One region of the Dehalobacter restrictus DSM 9455 genome, then DNA from elsewhere that is predicted to be linked to it. Evidence: riboswitches for the same ligand, from Rfam matches in the RefSeq annotation. Region 1 holds a riboswitch; each other region holds the start of a gene.
The links. Region 1 has a riboswitch for cobalamin ahead of DEHRE_RS07810 (cobyrinic acid a,c-diamide synthase CobB). Riboswitches for the same ligand answer to the same signal wherever they lie in the genome.
Positions count from the first base shown of each region.

Region 2: another riboswitch for cobalamin. It lies ahead of DEHRE_RS13840 (energy-coupling factor ABC transporter permease); the one in region 1 lies ahead of DEHRE_RS07810 (cobyrinic acid a,c-diamide synthase CobB).
Region 3: another riboswitch for cobalamin. It lies ahead of tnpA (IS200/IS605 family transposase); the one in region 1 lies ahead of DEHRE_RS07810 (cobyrinic acid a,c-diamide synthase CobB).
Region 4: another riboswitch for cobalamin. It lies ahead of DEHRE_RS01325 (precorrin-6A/cobalt-precorrin-6A reductase); the one in region 1 lies ahead of DEHRE_RS07810 (cobyrinic acid a,c-diamide synthase CobB).

Region 1 covers NZ_CP007033.1:1,625,082-1,627,278, reverse strand. Annotated here, with positions in the region: gene DEHRE_RS07815 (ABC transporter ATP-binding protein) at 1-620, opposite strand, end outside; cobalamin riboswitch at 762-937, shown strand; gene DEHRE_RS07810 (cobyrinic acid a,c-diamide synthase CobB) at 1,154-2,197, shown strand, end outside.
Region 2 covers NZ_CP007033.1:2,901,003-2,903,199, reverse strand. Annotated here, with positions in the region: gene DEHRE_RS13850 (alpha/beta-type small acid-soluble spore protein) at 2-211, opposite strand; gene rlmH (23S rRNA (pseudouridine(1915)-N(3))-methyltransferase RlmH) at 355-834, shown strand; cobalamin riboswitch at 935-1,128, shown strand; gene DEHRE_RS13840 (energy-coupling factor ABC transporter permease) at 1,262-2,002, shown strand; gene DEHRE_RS13835 (energy-coupling factor ABC transporter substrate-binding protein) at 2,005-2,197, shown strand, end outside.
Region 3 covers NZ_CP007033.1:2,025,095-2,027,291, forward strand. Annotated here, with positions in the region: gene DEHRE_RS09685 (ABC transporter ATP-binding protein) at 1-680, opposite strand, end outside; gene tnpA (IS200/IS605 family transposase) at 836-1,282, opposite strand; cobalamin riboswitch at 1,493-1,672, opposite strand; gene DEHRE_RS14435 (FmdB family zinc ribbon protein) at 1,730-1,930, opposite strand; gene DEHRE_RS09700 (Crp/Fnr family transcriptional regulator) at 1,997-2,197, opposite strand, start outside.
Region 4 covers NZ_CP007033.1:263,006-265,202, reverse strand. Annotated here, with positions in the region: gene DEHRE_RS01330 (energy-coupling factor ABC transporter permease) at 1-576, opposite strand, end outside; gene DEHRE_RS01325 (precorrin-6A/cobalt-precorrin-6A reductase) at 615-1,337, opposite strand; cobalamin riboswitch at 1,479-1,668, opposite strand; gene DEHRE_RS01320 (helix-turn-helix domain-containing protein) at 1,952-2,197, shown strand, end outside.

The DNA of each region.
Region 1 (2,197 bases):
CAGAGATGACTGGCTTCTTCAAGATAGTGCGTTGTCAGCAGCACGGTCGTACCGCTTTCTTTTAACTGCCGCAGACGCTGCCAGACCATATGGCGGGCGTACGGATCAAGCCCGGTGGTTGGCTCATCGAGAATCAATAGCTCCGGACGGTTGATCAGCGCTCGTCCAATTGTCAGACGTCGTTTCATGCCGCCGGACAGCTCGTCGACGACCGCATTGGCTTTACTTCGAAGATCCATAAAGTCCAGGATTTCAAAAGCCCGTTCCCTGGCTATACTACGCGGCAGACGGTAATAGGAGGCGTAGACCAGCAGGTTTTCCAGAACCGTCAGTTCCGGGTCAAGGTTGTCTTCCTGGGCAACAACACCGAGACGTGCTTTAATTTCCCGGGAATGATCCGAAATATCCTGATTAAAAACAGTCAGGCGGCCCTCAGTTCTGGGTGACAAGCCAAAGACCATTCTGGCCAGGGACGTTTTGCCGGCGCCGTTTGGACCAAGAAGTCCAAAACACTCTCCCTGCCGGACAGTAAAAGAGATTGCATTAACGGCAGTGAAATCTCCGAATCGTTTGGTCAGGTTTCTGGCTGAAATGATATCGGTTGGAAGAGAATAAGACATGAAGAGGTACCTCCGTGAATTGCTGTTCCTTTTTCATAGCGTATCAAAAGGGGGGCAGAAGAGCAAGGCAGCATCTGAGAAAATATCAGGTAGGGAGAGGGTTATCCGCAGATTATGGGTGGACACACTGTATGTCTTCTGGTATAATGTAATCGCTTAGGTTGCATAATTTTGCAATAATAGGGAAACAGGTGAAATGCCTGTACGGTCCCGCCGCCGTAAGGTGGAGCAGATTCAAAGTTGCCACTGTTTACAATGGGAAGGCTGAATTTGCTTTGAAACCGAGTCGGAAGACCTGCCTGAGCCATTTTGCACTGTTTTCACGGAGGATGAAAGGTGTAGCATACGAATCGTGCAGAAGTGTTTTAGACTGTTTGCAGATTGTGTAAGTAAAACCTCTTCCAACCGCCGGTTAGAGAGGTTTTTTGATGTTCATGGATGGACGAATGCCGCGATGCCAAGGATGGCAAGGAGCGGCGATGTCTACGGGCCATCTCAGCTTTGATAGCTTCAATAGAAATGGAGAACAAGTCATGAAAGCAGTTATTCCACGTATTATGTTTGCGGCTGCAGGCAGCAGCAGCGGCAAGACCACAATTACTTGTGCGGTATTACAAGCCCTTCTGGAGCAAGGAGTTAATCCTGCTGCGTTTAAATGTGGGCCGGACTATATTGATCCGATGTTTCATACCGAAGTCATTGGGACAAAATCACGGAATCTGGATTTGTTTATGCTATCGGAAGAGGTATGCCGGTATTTGCTGGTCAAGAATTCCGAACAGTCGCAAATCGCTGTTTTAGAAGGAGTAATGGGTTATTATGACGGGCTAGGCATTGGCAGTACCGTGGCAAGTTCTTACCATTTGGCTGCAGTAACGCAAACGCCTGTTATCCTTATTGCCAATTGTGCCGGTTCAGCAATCTCAATTGCAGCCTTGATCCAAGGATTCTGCCATTTTAGACCGGACAACGGGATCAAGGGCGTTATTCTGAATAATCTTACACCTTCCCTATACCCGCAGTATAAGGAAATGATCGAAAAAGAGACGGATATCCAGGTGGTCGGTTACTTTCCGAAGCTCAAAGAATGCGCGCTGGAAAGCAGGCATCTTGGATTAATTACAGCATCGGAAGTGGAAGACCTGCAGCAAAAAATGAAATTACTGGCCATACAGGCCAGAGAATCCATCGATCTGAAACAGCTGCTGCGTATTGCAGGCAGGGCCGCGGAAATAGACTATCATGAGGCCGCGATCGAGAAAATCTCTGCTGTCAAAATCGCCGTAGCCAGAGATAAAGCCTTTTGTTTTTATTACCAGGACAGCCTCGACCTTTTGGAAACATTGGGAGCGGAACTGCAGTATTTTAGTCCGCTTGATGATCAAGCTGTACCGGAATGTGACGGACTGATTCTCGGCGGCGGTTATCCGGAATTATATACCGGACAGCTGGCCAGGAATACATCGATGCTGGCAAGCATCAGGCATGTTCTCTCCAATAATACTCCCTGTATAGCTGAGTGCGGCGGGTTCATGTATTTATTGGAACGTATTGCTGACAAGGACGGCAAACCTTAT
Region 2 (2,197 bases), 1.3 Mb from region 1:
TCTATTTCATCTGCTGTTTGGCATAGGCGATCATTTTTTTGACCATCTGGCCGCCGATCGGGCCTCCTTCCAGACCATTCTGTCTGGCAGTAACATCGCCTTTATAGTGATCGTTATTTTCCCTTACAAAATCAAGATGGCCGATTTCAGCCGCAGCCTCCATTTTTAGATTCTGCAGCAGCTTTTTTTTGCTTTCATTTGTTTTGCTCATTTTTTTTCACCTCCATCAATATTATTAACACTTTTGAAAAAAATCTTCATTGTAAATAATCCAATATCAGAGAGATTTAACCTTCAAGTTTTTGATTGCAAATGTTTGGAGCAAACATAGTGACTGGAGTTGGAGAAAACATGCTGCAGATCAAAGTTCTAGCGGTAGGGAAAATCAAAGAAAAATATTTAAAAGAAGGGCTGAAGGAATACGCCAAGCGTCTTGGCGCGTACATCCGGCTTGAGATGATTGAAGTTGAGGACGAACCATGCCCCGAAAGGGCATCAGCTGCCGACGAAGCAAGAGTAAAACAGAAAGAAGCTGAAAAGGTTCTTAAATTAATTTCACCTCAGGATTATGTGGTTTTGCTGGATCTTCTGGGAAAGGAACTTTCTTCACCCGAACTTGCCGTTTTGTTTGATGAAAAAGGGCTTTCAGGCCAGAGCCGGATCACTTTTGTGATTGGCGGATCTCTTGGTACGGCAGATGAAATCCGAAAACGCGCCGATTACCGGTGGTCGTTCTCGAAGCTTACCTTTCCGCACCAGATGATCAGGCTTATCCTGCTGGAGCAGATTTACCGGGCGTGCAAGATCAGCAAAGGGGAACCCTACCACAAATAGAATTGATGGAGGTAAAGATACTTCAATTAATATGTTCAAGGCTAAAGTAAAAATAATATTGATTCCTTGTCGAAAGAGCGATATAATGAATCAGGATTAAAACTGAATAGGCAGAACAGGTGTTGAATGAAGCTGATAAGCGTACCATTCAATGAATAAGGAAAGTCGGGTAGAAGCCCGCGCGGTCACGCCGCTGTGAAAGTGGAGTTCTTCAGGTATACCACTGGGAAACTGGGAAGGTCTGAAGATCGATGATGCTTAAGCCAGAAGACCTACCTGTTTTAGTGTCTCACCATATACTCTACGAGTGATAGAGAGGGGGATGTTATGTGCAAGACTACCGAGGAAAACTTCCTAGCATATGAGCCTCTCGACGTAAGATGTTGAGAGGTTTTTTGTTTCATATCTTATATAGGAGAGTTTGACGATGATAAATAAAAAGATTTGGATAATGGGTCTCGTACTTATGTTTATGTTCTTGCCCCAGCAGACATATGCCATGCATATCATGGAGGGCTTCCTTCCTGCGGGTTGGTGTATTACCTGGGGTGCTTTGGCAATACCTTTTGTTCTGGCAGGTTTTTTTTCTATCAGAAGAACTGTTGGAGAGCATCCCAAAACATTAATGCTTTTGGCGATGGCAGGCGCCTTTGCTTTTGTTTTGTCTTCCCTGAAGATTCCTTCCGTTACAGGAAGCAGTTCGCATCCTACGGGGGTTGGCTTTGGCGCTATCTTGTTCGGACCAACCGCAATGGCCGTAATTGGCCTGATCATACTGCTGTTTCAGGCTGTTTTACTGGCTCATGGCGGATTGACAACATTGGGAGCAAATACTTTTTCGATGGGCATTGTGGGGCCGCTGGTGGCTTTTGCTACATACAAAATTGTGAAGAAAGCAAATGGACCGCAGTGGCTTGCCGTGTTTCTCGCTGCCGCACTTGGGGATTTATTAACTTACGTCACGACATCGGTGCAGCTTGCACTGGCGTTTCCTGCTGGAACAGGCGGCGCTATGGCATCACTTACCAAGTTTTTAGGTATTTTTGCCTTAACGCAAGTACCATTGGCGATCAGTGAAGGTATTTTGACAGTGCTAATATTTAAGGCGATTTCATCCTATGCCGGGGATGAGCTTAAAGACTTAAAAATACTTTCAAAGGGGGTCTGAAAATGTCTGTAGAAACGATGAAACCGAAGAATAAAAATCGGGTTATCATCACAAATATTATTTTAATTACGATTGTCATAGCGCTTGCTGTTGTACCCCTCATTGTGCAAAAAAATGCGGAATTTGCTGGAGCTGACAGCCAAGCTGAACAAGCTATAACAGAACTTAACGGGAATTACCAGCCCTGGTTCTCAC
Region 3 (2,197 bases), 400 kb from region 1:
CATTCTTCTTGAATGGCTCCTTCAGCCATGATAAGAATACGATTGGTATAAGGGAGAATATCGCAGGCCCGGTCCATCACCATAATCACGGTAACTCCTTTTTCTCTGTTTAAATAAGCGATATGAGAATAGAGGTCTTGTTTTCCCTTTCCGTCTAATTCTGCGGTGGGCTGATCTAAAACAAGAATGGGAGTTTCCATCGCTAGAACACTTGCCAATACCACTCTTTGGGCTTGGCCGCCGGACAGTCCATCCGTATTTCTTTGTTCAAAACCCTCCAGTCCAACGAATTGTAAAGTTTTTTTGACTCTATGCTTAATTTCCTCCCAAGGAAGTTCCATATTGGCAATACCGAAAGCAACTTCTTCTTCTACCGTGATACTGACAATCTGATTTTGCGGCTCCTGCATCATATAGCCGATGTGATCGCACATTTTTGCTAAGGGGATTTCATTAATGTTTTTCCCCATCACCTTAATGGTGCCGTTTAACTGTCCATTGAAAAATTGAGGCGCTGCTCCGGTGATGCTATGGAGCAACATCGATTTGCCCGATGCAGCTTCCCCTGTAATGGCAATGAAATCTCCTTTATTAATGGTTAAGTCGATATCTTTTAATACTTTTTTTGTTTCCGGTGGAAAAGTAAGAGCTTCTATTTTAAGCTGTACCACAGGTTCCATAGGATGAAAACCTCCATATTAAATGCAATAAATACAAAGTCATGACCACCCGTAAAACGGGTGGCATGCTCTAGCCCTATAAGGGCTTATTGCAAGCCTGCACCTAAAAGTGCTGGCTTGCACTTCGTTCAAGCCATTCAGCATTTATTACCTGGCTAACCCCTGAAGGGGTCTTCTAACTCTTTGACACTTACCTTATCATTTATCTGATCATGCAGTTCCTGTTCTCTTACATATTTTGCTATGGTCGCTTCATTTAGTCCCACAGTACTGACATAGTACCCGGTTGCCCAGAAATGGCGATTGCCAAACTTATATTTCAAATTGGCATGCCGATCAAATATCATCATTGCGCTTTTTCCCTTCAAATACCCCATGAAACTTGATACGCTCATCTTCGGTGGAATTGATACAAGCAGGTGGATATGATCGGGCATTGCATGCCCTTCGATTATCTCTACACCTTTATATTTACAAAGCTCCTTTATTATCTGCGTTATATCTGACTTGATCTGCTTATATATTACCTGCCTCCTATACTTTGGTGTAAATACTATGTGGTATTTACACATCCATTTTGTGTGTGCTAAACTTTTATCCATAGAAATTCCCCTTCCTTTTTGCTTTTTGATGGCTTGAACATTCATCATTATAGCGGAAGGTGAATTTCTTTTTTATAATTCTTTGTCTCCACCCGTGTAACGGGTGGTTTTGTGTTCAAAACGTATACGTTTTGAACTTGCTGAAGCATTAATAAAAAAGTTTCAGTTTGAGGGACTCTAATCCCTCAAACTGAAACTTTACCGTCGCTTCATTACGTATCTTTATTGGCAGGTCTTCTGACTCATAGTTTTAACCGACTTCTGTGCCTTCCCAATTTCTCAGTGGCATTGTACAGTCATCACAACTATTTACAGCGGTGGGTCCGTCCAGGATTTGCACCTGATTCCCTATTCTTCTCCATAAGAGACACCAAAAAGAATATATGATTATTACGTATTATTCTAAATGAAATTGGAGAAAAGTCAAGAGAAAAGATGGTGCAGATTTTAACATTTGCAGCCAGGACTACATTTCCCAGATGAACAGGCTTTACCACCTTTGACTCCATAGGCATTAACCGTTGTAAACCGCTGAGTTATATTATCATCAGTGCACTGCGGACATATTTGTTTGTCTCTTGAACTTACACTACAAAAAATTGAAAACTTGTGACCACACTTTTCGCAAATAAAGTCATAAGTTGGCATTTAATAACCTCCTAAAATATCATTTCTTCATCAATAATAAATTCATTTAGTCTAAATTGTAGATCTTTAAATATGTTTCTGCCAGTTTTTTAGGCGGCTATAATCCTGTATAATGATCCCTCCATATATTGGCCGTATAATGTTCTCAGATTTTAAGTCGCGAAATAATTTTGACACCGTTACTCTTGTTGTATCTGCAAGTTCAGCCAAATCTTGTTGATTGATAAACAGTTGCATCCCTTGTTGATCTGCAAGTGCACACAAAGT
Region 4 (2,197 bases), 1.4 Mb from region 1:
TGGGTCAGGAAAAGCAAGTGCCAGCTGAATTGATGTTGTAATATAGGTAGCTAAATCCCCAAGTGTTGCCGCTAAGAAGATTGCCAGTGACCGGGGTCCTTTTGCTTTGAGCACAATAAGATAAACAGCAAAGGCTACAAACGGACCAACAACCGCCATGGAAAATGTATTCGCTCCCAGAGTCGTAAGCCCTCCATGGGCCAGCAAAATAGCCTGGAATAATAAAACAATGATGCCAAGGATACTCATGATCGCCGGACCGAATAAAATTGCGCCTAACCCTGTTCCGGTGGGATGTGAACAGCTTCCGGTAACGGAGGGTATTTTCAGAGAGGATAAGACAAAGACAAACGCACCGGCCATCGCCAGCAGTAACTTCACTTTTGAAGATTCTGTCGTCAACTTACGCAGGGAATACAAACCATAAGCTAAAAACGGGATTGTCAGGACACCCCAGGAAATACACCAAACCGGGGGCAAAAAACCTTCCATAATATGCATGGCGAAAACGTTTTGAGGCAATAAGATCAGCATCAACGTAATGCTTGCGATCATCATTATTCTTTTACTATTCATTAGCGTCACCTTTCTTTTTATCCAAAATTTTTAATGAATTATTTTAAAATATTCTCATCAATCCATGTTATTAATTCGTCAATATTATTCATGATTAAACCATAGCCAGCTTTATTTTTCCGTATCAGCAGAATTTCTAACCCCAATTCTAAAGCTGACGATATTTTTGTATCCGTTCCGCCGGCAAGCCCGCTATCCTTTGTCAAAACGATGTCCGCTCCGTAAAACTTAAACAGTGCTTTATTAATATCTTTGGAAAAAGGACCTTGCATGGCCAGGATGTCCCGGGGATGAATGCCTAAATCCTGACATTTCTGCACCAGACAGCCTTCGGGAAGAACGCGGACAATGAAACGGGCCATACCGGCAAAGGGGCTATGCACAATACTTTCCAGTTGATGACTGCCGGTAGTGATAAAAACTTTTACCTGCCGTTCTTTCTTCTGGTATAATGTGCTAATGCGCTCATTCAGACAAAGCAGCGCTTCCTCCCAATTACATGCCTGAGAAATTAAGGGACTATCCGGAATATTGGTTTCAGGCCTTTCTAGCCTAAGATAAGGGACTCCGGATTGTTTGCAAAATTGACTTAGCGAAACAAACTTATCACTGGAAGGATGGCTGATATCGACAATAACAGAAGGCAGCGTCAGGTTGTCTTTGCCAATCCAAGCCGACTTCTTGATGAAGTTGATCCCCCTGTTTTGGAGATGTTCACTAATCTCACGAGCTGCAGGCGTTTCTCCCAGAAGGATGATCATTTTAACCTCCATAGCTAATAACAAAATCCGAAAAACAAAAAAACTCTTTACCATGAAAGGGTAAAGAGTCTAACCTGTATCAAAAAACGGTAAGAATCCAGAAAACACAGAGTATTCACCTCCCTAACATCCCGTAGGTTGCCGTAGCGGCTGGCAAGAGCAGGTTTCCTGGCTCAAGATCATCATCGACTCACGTCTTCCCAGGCAAATCCCAGTGACATTTTTGTGGATCGACTCCCTCGTACAGTGGCGGGTACCGCGTCAGCATTCACTGACTTCCCTTTTCAGTTCTTGCCCTCGGGCAAGAATCGCTCATTACCACATATTCAATTTTTCTATTATTATATCTTATAAAAGAGCTTATGTCACGAACAAATTTGGACTTATTGTTTGAAGTCCTTAAAACCTCAATTGACTTTGTAAATGCAACCTATACATTACTGGGTGATTGCATTTAAATCTTCAAACAGGATAGTGGCATTAAGTCTTACAATCGAAAGTCTCCTTTTTCTTCACTCCCCCATGGGGGAGTGATTGCATTTAGTCTGGCAATATTCCGACAAGAACTTTAGGATGTGTTCTGCGGGAATCTTTGAGTCAAAGGAGAATTTACCATGGCAAAAAACAAGCATCTCACTGATTCGGAGCGTCTACAAATTGAGCAGCTACTGCGAGAGGGCGTATCTCTTAAGCGGATTGCCGTCACCCTTGAAAAAAGCGCATCCACCATTTCCCGTGAAATTCGCGCCCGCGCCATTGAAAGCAATAAATATGCGCCATACCGTATCCATAACCGCTGCGCCAATCTCAATGTCTGCCAAAAAATGCAGATCTGCTCCGACAAGCCTAATTGCACAAGA